Regions from separate parts of the Streptomyces sp. NBC_00096 genome, predicted to be linked through region 1. Evidence: riboswitches for the same ligand, from Rfam matches in the RefSeq annotation. Region 1 holds a riboswitch; each other region holds the start of a gene.
What was found. A riboswitch is a leader RNA that binds a small molecule or an ion and turns the genes downstream of it on or off. The one in region 1 is predicted to bind cyclic di-AMP.

Region 1 (3,267 bases):
TTGATCGGCCAGGAGGACGGCCAGCCGGTCCGCCCAGCCGAGGAACGTGTCCCCGGGTCCCGGGTCCCCCACGCCCTCGGTGAAACTGTCCCCGATCGCCGCGTACGAGCCAATGGTCTTGGTCTTGGATGTCGTCGTCGCTGCCACGGGAGCCCATCCTTCACCCCTGATCATGACCTACGCGACCGTAGCCAGGGACTTACTGACCGTGATCTTCACCACCCGCCGGATGAGGAATAACAGGCGCGTGGGCCGTGACCCCCCTCCGGTCCCGGCCCACGCGCCGCGAACCCCCGGCGGCGCCGATGAAGACGGCGCTCCGGGCGTCCACGCCCTGCCGGACGCGCGGTCCCACCCGCGCGTCCGGCGGTGTCTCAGATGCTGACGCCCTTGGACCGGAGGTACGCCAGCGGGTCGATGTCCGAGCCGTACGAGGGGCCCGTGCGGATCTCGAAGTGCAGGTGCGGTCCGGTCACGTTGCCGGTGGCGCCCGAGAGGCCGATGCGCTGCCCGGCGGTGACGCTCTGGCCCGTCGAGACGGACAGCTGGGAGAGGTGGCCGTACTGGCTGTACTTGCCGTCGGCGTGCCGGATGACGACCTCGTTGCCGTACGCGCCGCCCCATCCGGCGGAGACCACGGTGCCGGCGCCTACCGCCTTGACGGTGGTGCCGGTGCTCGCGATGAAGTCAACACCCGTGTGGTAGCCGCTGGACCACATGGCGCCGGCGGTGCGGTACGCGGTGGACGTGCCGCCGCTGACCGGGGCGACGAAGCCGCCGGAGGTGGCCTGCCGCTCGGCGGGCTCGGCCGGCTTGGGGGCGGGCGCGACCGGGGCCGCGGACTCGCCGGAGGAGCCCTCGTCGGAGGAGTTGGCGGAATCGGCGGAATCGGCAGAACCCGCCGAATCACCTGAATCACCCGAATTATCCGAGTCGTCAGAAGCGGAGGAAGCGGACTTCCCGGCCGGTTCCGGCGTTTCGGCCGGTGCGGACTCGGCGGCCGGTGCCGCCCCCTTCGCGCCGAGCGTCAGCTTGAGGCCCGGGTGGATCAGCGACGGGTCGGTGCCGACGGCCTCGCGGTTGGCCTCGTAGAGCCGCTGCCAGCCACCGGTGAGGTGCTGACGCTCGGCGATCTTCGAGAGGTAGTCGCCCGGCACCACGGTGTAGACGGCGGGGGCGCTCTGCGCGGGGGCGGGCGCGGCCTGGAGCGCGGCCGGGACCTGCGGGGCCTGGACCGGAGCGGCGGCGGGCGCGGCGGCCGGGGCGGCGGCGGCATGGGCGCCGGTGGCTCCGAGCAGCGGCAGTGCGAGGGCCGCGCCACCGGTGCCGGCGACGGCGAAACCGCGCGATATCGAGCTGGACTTGGGACGGCGGTGCTTACCCGTTGCGGGCATGGCGGATTCCTCTCCGACGCCTGCGAGGTGAGCTGTCGGGTTCGGACTGGAGATGTCCGGCCGCCCATCCGCCGGTGAACGGCAGATGAACGGCTTCACCCCAAGCTGTCCGGTTGCAAAGATCCCGAAGGAGATCCGGAACAGCGGCTTACCTGGTTCCCCCGCTCCTGCCGCGCGCGTGAATAGTCGGGTGCGGTTTCCGGTCGGCGGCAGGATTAGGCGGTCCGTCCGGATCGATCGCGAACGTAATCCAGTCCGGCCGCGCGGAACAAGTCATGAATTCCCCAACAGAATCTTGCAGATGACGGGCCGCCGGAATTCCGGTCACCCTCCGTCCATTCCGAGCGCCCAACAACCGCTCCGGCAAGGCAATTCTGCATTCACGATCAGGCACTCACGGTCACCGTATGATCTGGCTCACGGGGAGGTGTCCGATCTCGCCTCTCGCTATGGCAAGTTGGCTGCAAGCAGTGCAATTCGGACACGCACCGGACCGCGCGGGCGACGACGGCCCGACGGCCGCGCGACGATGACGACACGGACGACACGGAGGAGCCCCTGTGACCCAGCCGATACCCCAGAGCCCGCACACGGAGCCGGTACTGACCGGTGTACGCAACTTCCGCGACGTGGGCGGCCTGCCGACCGTGGACGGCCGGAGGGTCAAGTCGGGACGACTGTTTCGAAGCGGACATCTGGCGCATGCCACCGAAACCGACGCGGAGTTCCTCGGCTCGCTCGGCCTGCACACCGTCTTCGACTTCCGCAACGACGCCGACAAGGCGCTGGAGGGTCCGGACGTGGAACTGCCCGGCGTGCGCAACGTCGGCATTCCGCTGTCGGATCCGGCGGCCGGCGGGGAGTTCTGGAAGATGGTCCGGGAGGGGGACCTGGCCCAGCTCCGCGAACTCCTCGGCGAGGGCCGGGCCGCCGCACGGATGTCCCGTTCGTACCGGGAGATGATCAGGACCCGTACCGCCGAGCACGGCCGGGTCGTGCACGCGCTCGCCGAGGACAGCGTCCCGGCCCTCATGCACTGCGCCGCCGGCAAGGACCGGGCCGGCCTGTCGATCGCCGTCACCCTGCTCGCGCTGGGCGTCGAGCGCGAGGCGATCGTCGCGGACTACCTGGAGTCGAACGCTCCGCACAACCGCTACCGGGTCCGGCGGGGCAGCGGGACCCCCGAGGCCCGCCACCCCGAGGCGATGGAGCTGCTCGCCCCGCTCTTCGACGCCCGCGCCCCGTACCTGACCACGGCCTTCGCGACGATCGACGAGGAGTGGGGCGGCGTGGAGCGCTACCTCGCCGAGGGTCTCGGGCTCACGCCCGCGACCCTCGGCCGGCTCCGCGACCGGCTGCTGGACTGACCACCCGCGAGGCGGGCCGTCCGCCCGGCGCCGCCCGCCCGCGCGGGCGGCGCCCCCGCCGCCGGCTCAGCCGTTGGCGACTGCCTGCCTCACCAGCGTCCTGCCGAAGTCCCACATCAGCGCACCGCCTCCGTGCGCCTCGTCCATGACCTCGCGGAAGGCCCCGACGAACCGGTCCACGTCCGCCTCGTCCACGATGAGCGGCGGGATCAGTTTGATCACCTCCAGGTGGTCCCCGGAAACCTGCGTGAGGATCCGGTGCTTCTGCAGCAGCGGCACCACGACCATCTGCGCGAACAGTCCCTTGCGGGCCGCCTGCAGCATGGTCCACCGGCTCCGCAGCCCCAGCGAGGACGGCCGGCCGAACTCGATGCCGATCATCAGCCCGCGTCCCCGTACCTCGTGGAGCAGTTCGTACTCGCCCACGAGTGCGGCGAGCCGCCCCCGCAGCAGGTCGCCCATCGTGCGGGCGTTGTCCACCACCCGCTCGTCCTCCATGACGGAGA
Region 2 (3,267 bases), 3.5 Mb from region 1:
CGCCGTTATGCGAAAGGTGCACCCTCATGCGTTCCGGGAACGGCCGCCACAGACGACCCCGACAAGTGCCCGCACTTGTCGTCACCGCCGGAGTCGCAGGCTCCGCGCTGGCCCTGCCGCTGCTCGCCGCCACGGGCGCGAACGCCGCGGAGACCTCCACATGGGACAAGGTCGCCGAGTGCGAGAGCGGCGGAACCTGGAGCGCCAACTTCGGCAGCGGCTCCTACGGCGGGCTGCAGTTCAGCCAGGAGCAGTGGAAGAACGCCGGCGGGCTCGACTTCGCCGAGCGCGCCGACCTCGCCAGCCGCTCCCAGCAGATCGCCGTGGCCGAGCGGGTCCTGGCCTCCCAGGGCCCCCAGGCCTGGCCGCTGTGCGGAGCGTCGGCGGGGCTGACGCAGCAGGCGCCCGCCGCCGAGGTGGACCCGGGCCTGCCCCGCGGTTCCGAATCCATCACCCCCACCCCGTCCCGCCCGGACGACTCCGTGCCCTACCTCGGCTCGGGCGCGCCGTCCACGGACTTCGGGGCCCCGACTGCTCCCGCTCCCGGGCCCTCGCCGTCCTCCCTGCTGCCCGACTATCCGATCGGCCCGCCCAGCGGACTGCCCGTCATGCCCCCGCCGGACCTCCCGACGGCCCCTCCCGGGCTCCCGGGGGACCCGACGGCTCCCACGACCCCGGCGGACCCCACCGTTCCGACGGCGCCGTCCACGGACCCGACCGCGCCCGTGGTTCCCGTAACCCCCGTGGACCCGTCGGTTCCGGTGACCCCGTCCGACCCGGCGAATCCGACGAATCCGGCGAACCCGACTGTTCCGAGCGCCCCGTCGGAGTCCGCGCAGCCCGGTCAGTCCACCGCCCCGGCCGATCCGGCGGCGCCCGGCGCCACCACCGATCCGGCCGCCCCGGCAGCCGGTGCGAGCGAGGGCGGCGGTAAGCACCGCGGCCCGGCCGCCGTTGAGGAGACGGCCCCGGCTGACGCCGCGTCGGACCCTCAGTACACCGTGAAGGTGGGCGACAGCCTGGCCACGATCGCGGACGCCAACGGAGTGAAGGGCGGCTGGAACGCGCTCTACGCAGCCAATGAGCAGGTCATCGGCGAGGACGCGAACCTGATCAAGCCCGGTCAGAACCTGGATCTATCGCACTAATAGCGGCACTTCAGGCGCCCGGAAGCAGCTGATTGTCCGTTTTCTGTAAGTGAGACATGTGTCTCTTCAGGTCAACTGGCGTGTCCGGCCCGGAGGGTTCCGCAAACCCCGCCCTCACCTGCGCAAACGCCCCTCCGGGAAGCGCAAGTAGGCACGTTTTCCCCCGATGGCCCTCGTTGAACATCGGGGGGAGACCTGTCTACCTTCTGAATCGCTCGCCACCGCGGGCTCCTTCGACCGCATCGCCGAATCCTGCCGGCGGACGGAGGGAACACTCGTCGCGTCAAGCGCCGAAGGCAGGAGCGGGGGAACCAAGGTAGGCGCCGGAACCGGCCGTTGAGAGACGGTCACGGAACCGGCTTGGGGTTAAGCCAAGCGCTAGGTCGCTTGTCCGGGCACTCACTCGCCCGAACCCGACAGCTCACCTCGCAGGCGTCGGTGAGGAGAACTCCATGCTGCTTTCCGGCAAGGGCAAGCACCGTCGCGGCTCCAGGGCCGTCCGCATCGTCACGCTCGCCGGTGTCGCCGGTGTCGCCGTGGCGGCGCCGCTGATGGCCGCGGGCACCGCTTCCGCCGCGACCACTTCCGAGTGGGACCGCGTCGCCTCGTGCGAGTCCGGCGGCAACTGGGCCATCAACACGGGCAACGGCTACTACGGCGGCCTGCAGTTCTCGTCCTCCACGTGGGCCGCGTACGGCGGCAAGTCGTATGCCGCGCAGGCCAGCCAGGCTTCCAAGTCGCAGCAGATAGCGATCGCCGAGAAGGTCCTCAAGGGCCAGGGCAAGGGCGCCTGGCCGTCCTGTGGCGTCGGCCTGTCCAACGCCTCCTACAACGGCGGCGGTGCGGCGGAGACCCCCGCCAAGCCGAAGGCCGAGCCGAAGAAGCAGGAGAAGAAGGCCGAGCCGAAGAAGGAGACCAAGCGCTCCGAGGCCCCGACCACCCGCTCCGAGCGTCCGGCGGCCGCTCCGAAGACCGAGGCCCCGAAGACCGAGGCCCCGAAGACCGGCAACGGCTCCTACGAGGTCAAGTCCGGCGACAACCTGGGCGTCATCGCCGAGGCGAACCACGTCGCCGGCGGCTGGGAGAAGCTCTTCGAGCTCAACAAGGACATCGTGTCGGACGCCGACCTGATCTTCCCGGGTCAGAAGCTGAAGCTCAGCTGAAGTCTGGCGCAACAGTCGTAGGGCTTTCCGCGACACGCAGTAATTCCACCGCCCGGCGCGCAACACCCTGCGCGCCGGGCGGTGCTGCGTGCCCGGGCGTCCGGGCTGACGGATCATCCGCAGGTACTGATGATCAAGGGCCCTATGTCCTGTAAGGGGGGCATTCAGACCCTTTTTCGTCCCAGGACCCGGGCGGTCGGCTGGCCGAGTGCCCGGAGCCGGTTAGGCTCTAAGCGGCAAGGCCATCCCACGGCCCGACATGCCACCGCACACTCAGCGTCACATCCCAGAAGGAGATGCTCGTGCCGTCCATCGACGTCGTCGTAGCCCGGGAAATCCTGGACTCCCGAGGCAACCCCACGGTCGAGGTCGAGGTGGGCCTCGACGATGGCAGCACCGGCCGTGCTGCAGTCCCGTCCGGCGCCTCCACCGGAGCGTTCGAAGCCGTAGAGCTCCGTGACGGTGACCCCAACCGCTACATGGGCAAGGGTGTCGAGAAGGCCGTCCTCGCCGTCATCGAGCAGCTCGGCCCGGAGCTCGTCGGTTACGACGCCACCGAGCAGCGCCTGATCGACCAGGCGATGATCGACCTGGACGCCACCGAGAACAAGGGCTCCCTCGGCGCCAACGCCATCCTCGGCGTCTCCCTCGCCGTCGCGCACGCCGCGTCCGAGGCCTCCGACCTCCCGCTCTTCCGCTACCTCGGCGGTCCGAACGCGCACCTGCTGCCCGTTCCGATGATGAACATCCTCAACGGTGGGTCGCACGCCGACTCCAACGTCGACATCCAGGAGTTCATGATCGCCCCGATCGGCGCGGAGTCCTTCTCCGAGGCCCTTCGCTGGGGTGCCGAGGTCTACCACACCCTCAAGAAGGTCCTGCACACCAAGGGCCTCTCGACCGGTCTGGGCGACGAGGGCGGCTTCGCGCCGAACCTGGAGTCGAACCGCGCCGCG
Region 3 (3,267 bases), 750 kb from region 1:
CGATGACCTTCCACCCGCGCCCCGAGGCCGGCGAGCCGCAGCCGTGGGCCTTCCCGGCCCCCGAGCGCGCGGTCCTGGCCAACGGCCTCACCCTGCTGCGCTGCCACCGCCCGGGCCAGCAGGTGGTGGCGGTCGAGATCAACCTCGCCGCCCCGATGGACGCGGAGCCCGCAGGCCTCGACGGCGTGGCCACGATCATGGTCCGCGCGCTGTCCGAGGGCACCGACAAGCACACCGCGGAGGAGTTCGCCGCCGAGGTCGAGCGCTGCGGCGCCAGCCTCGACGCGCACGCCGACCACCCGGGTCTGCGGGTCTCCCTGGAGGTCCCGGCCTCCCGGCTGCACAAGGCACTGGGCCTGGTCGCAGAGGCCCTGCGCGCGCCGGCCTTCGGCGACGCCGAGGTCGACCGCCTGGTGCGCAACCGGCTCGACGAGATCCCGCACGAGAGCGCCAACCCGCAGCGCCGCGCCGCCAAGGAGCTCTCGAAGGAGCTCTTCCCGGCCTCCCTGCGGATCTCCCGCCCGCGCCAGGGCACCGAGGAGACGGTCGCCCGCATCGACTCCGCCTCCGTACGCGCCTTCTACGAGGCCCACGTGCGCCCCGCGACCGCCACCGCGGTGGTCGTCGGCGACCTGACCGGCATCGACCTGGACGCCGTCCTGGCCGACACCCTGGGCGCCTGGACCGGTGACACCACCGAGCCGCGCCCGGCCCCGCCGATCACCGCCGACGACACGGGCCGCGTGGTCATCGTGGACCGGCCCGGCGCGGTCCAGACGCAGCTGCTGATCGGCCGCATCGGGCCGGACCGGCACGACCGGGTCTGGGCGCCCCAGGTGCTCGGCACGTACTGCCTGGGCGGCACCCTGACCTCCCGCCTGGACAAGGTGCTGCGCGAGGAGAAGGGGTACACGTACGGCGTGCGCGCCTTCGCCCAGGTGGTGCGCTCCACCGCGGACGGCAAGGGCGCCTCGATGCTGGCCATCAGCGGCTCGGTGGACACCCCGAACACCGGCCCGGCGCTGGAGGACCTCTGGACGGTGCTGCGCACCCTCGCGGAGGGCGGCCTGACCGACGCCGAACGGGACGTGGCGGTGCAGAACCTGGTGGGCGTGGCCCCGCTGAAGTTCGAGACGGCCGCCTCCGTCGCGGGCACCCTCGCCGACCAGGTCGAGCAGGAGCTCCCGGACGACTACCAGGCGCAGTTGTACGCGCGGCTCGCCGAAACCGGGACGGTGGAGGCCACTTCGGCCGTCGTCAGCGCCTTCCCGGTGGACCGCCTGGTCACGGTCCTGGTGGGCGACGCCTCGCAGATCGAGGAGTCGGTGCGGGCCCTCGGGATCGGTGAAGTGACCGTGGTGACCAACTGATCGCAGGCCGGTCGCCCAACTGACCGGCCCTACAAGGGGGCTCCGGCGGCTTGTCCGCCGGAGCCCCCTTTGTTCTACTTGTCCCTTTGGGGCGATGGTTGCCCGTATGGGGTGTGGCGTACGCAACAAAAGGGCGTGTCTGTTTGGTGATTGTCCGAAGATCCGCCTAGCGTCGGCGGTGCTGTCCGTCAGTTGTAACCGCCGCGTCCGCGGCACCGGGCAGCGATCGCCGAGTCCCCGTCAGGCGCGAGCCTGGGGAGCCGGGGACCCACTTGTGTCCCTGGGGTGAATCGGACCGCCTCGCGAGAGGGGGCCCGTAGGAGACCTTCCTGCTCCGAACCCGTCAGCTAACCCGGTAGGCGAGAGGGAAGGAAAGGATCAGCCCCTTCATGGCGTTTGGCAGTCGTCCCGCCGGCTCCGGCAAGCACCGCGGTTCCAGCCGTCTGAGCCGCAAGACCGCCGGCTACGCCGGTATAGCCGCCCTCGCCACCACTGGCGTCGTCAGCTCCCTGGCCGGCCCCGCGTTCGCCGCGGACCAGGCCCATTCCGCCGAGGACACCGGCCTCAACACCATCGTGGTGGCCGACGGACTCGCGGACGAGATCGAGGCCCAGGCCCAGTCCCAGCAGCGGTCCGCCGAGGCCGCCGCCGCCAAGGCGCAGGCCGAGGCCGACGCCAAGCAGCGGGCCGCCGAGGCCAAGTCGAAGGCCGAAGCCCGGGCCAAGGCCGAGCGCGAGGCCGCCGAGCGCGCCGCCCGCGAAGAGGAGCGCAAGCGCCTCAACACCTTCGTCGCCCCGATCGACAACTCCTACGTCAGCACCCAGTGGCACGCGGGCGGCGGCATGTGGTCCTCCGGCAGCCACACCGGCATCGACTTCCACGCCGGCTCGGGCACCCCCGTCCACGCCGTCGGCCTGGGCACCGTGGTCGAGGCGGGCTGGGGCGGCGCGTACGGCAACAACGTCGTCATCAAGCACGCCGACGGCACCTACACCCAGTACGGCCACATGTCGAAGCTCGGCGTCTCCGTGGGCCAGCAGGTCACCCCGGGCCAGCAGATCGGCCTGTCGGGCTCCACCGGCAACTCCAGCGGCCCGCACCTGCACTTCGAGGCCCGCACAGGCCCCGACTACGGCTCGGACATCGACCCGGTCGCGTACCTGCGTACGCACGGCGTCAACGTCTGACGAACGCACCGCACCGCACGTCTTCCGCGAAGGCCCCGGCTCTCTTCGAGCCGGGGCCTTCGCGTTGTGTGAATGTTTCGCATTCCAGGCCGTCCTCGGAAATTATCGTGTGTTGCAATAGAGTCGCAACACGCACAGCCATACGAAAAAGGCGGAGGTCCGGTCTTGCGAATTCCCGCGCACACGGTATGCACAGCAATCCGCGACGACATCGTCTCCGGGGTGTTCGGACCCGGTGGCCGGCTGACCGAGGAGGTGCTGGCCCGCCGGTACGGAGTCTCGCGCGTTCCGGTGCGCGAGGCGCTGCGCACGCTGGAGTCCGAGGGGTTCGTGACCACCCGCCGGCACGCGGGCGCCTGCGTGGCCGAGCCGACCGAGCAGGAGGCCGCCGACCTCCTGGAGCTGCGGATGCTGCTGGAGCCCCTCGCCGCGGCCCGGGCGGCCCGGCGGCGCACCGAGGCCCACCTCAGGGTGTTGCGGGGCCTGGTCAGGCTGGGCCAGGAACGGGCCAGGAGGGGGCAGGGGGAGGACCTGCGCTCCCTGGGCGGCTGGTTCCACGAGACGCTCGCGCAGTCCTCGGGCAGCCCCGGGCTGATCGCCCTGCTCACCCAGATGCGCCACAAGGTGGCCTGGATGTACGTGGTGGAGGCGCCGGTGCGGCCCGTGGAGTCCTGGGCGGAGCACGGCGCGATCGTGGACGCGGTGGCCCG

Region 2: linked by a shared signal. The riboswitch ahead of OG904_RS18005 (transglycosylase family protein) and the one ahead of OG904_RS02815 (peptidoglycan DD-metalloendopeptidase family protein) in region 1 are both predicted to bind cyclic di-AMP.
Region 3: linked by a shared signal. The riboswitch ahead of OG904_RS05770 (M23 family metallopeptidase) and the one ahead of OG904_RS02815 (peptidoglycan DD-metalloendopeptidase family protein) in region 1 are both predicted to bind cyclic di-AMP.

What each region holds. Positions count from the first base shown of each region.
Region 1 is NZ_CP108221.1:618,723-621,989, forward strand. Features, by position in the region: gene OG904_RS02810 (SGNH/GDSL hydrolase family protein) at 1-174, opposite strand, end outside; gene OG904_RS02815 (peptidoglycan DD-metalloendopeptidase family protein) at 375-1,394, opposite strand; cyclic di-AMP (ydaO/yuaA leader) riboswitch at 1,399-1,593, opposite strand; gene OG904_RS02820 (tyrosine-protein phosphatase) at 1,955-2,761, shown strand; gene OG904_RS02825 (aspartate aminotransferase family protein) at 2,828-3,267, opposite strand, start outside.
Region 2 is NZ_CP108221.1:4,089,144-4,092,410, forward strand. Features, by position in the region: gene OG904_RS18000 (transglycosylase family protein) at 66-1,148, shown strand; cyclic di-AMP (ydaO/yuaA leader) riboswitch at 1,427-1,598, shown strand; gene OG904_RS18005 (transglycosylase family protein) at 1,601-2,311, shown strand; gene eno (phosphopyruvate hydratase) at 2,608-3,267, shown strand, end outside.
Region 3 is NZ_CP108221.1:1,373,176-1,376,442, reverse strand. Features, by position in the region: gene OG904_RS05775 (M16 family metallopeptidase) at 3-1,370, shown strand; cyclic di-AMP (ydaO/yuaA leader) riboswitch at 1,588-1,747, shown strand; gene OG904_RS05770 (M23 family metallopeptidase) at 1,760-2,557, shown strand; gene OG904_RS05765 (GntR family transcriptional regulator) at 2,723-3,267, shown strand, end outside.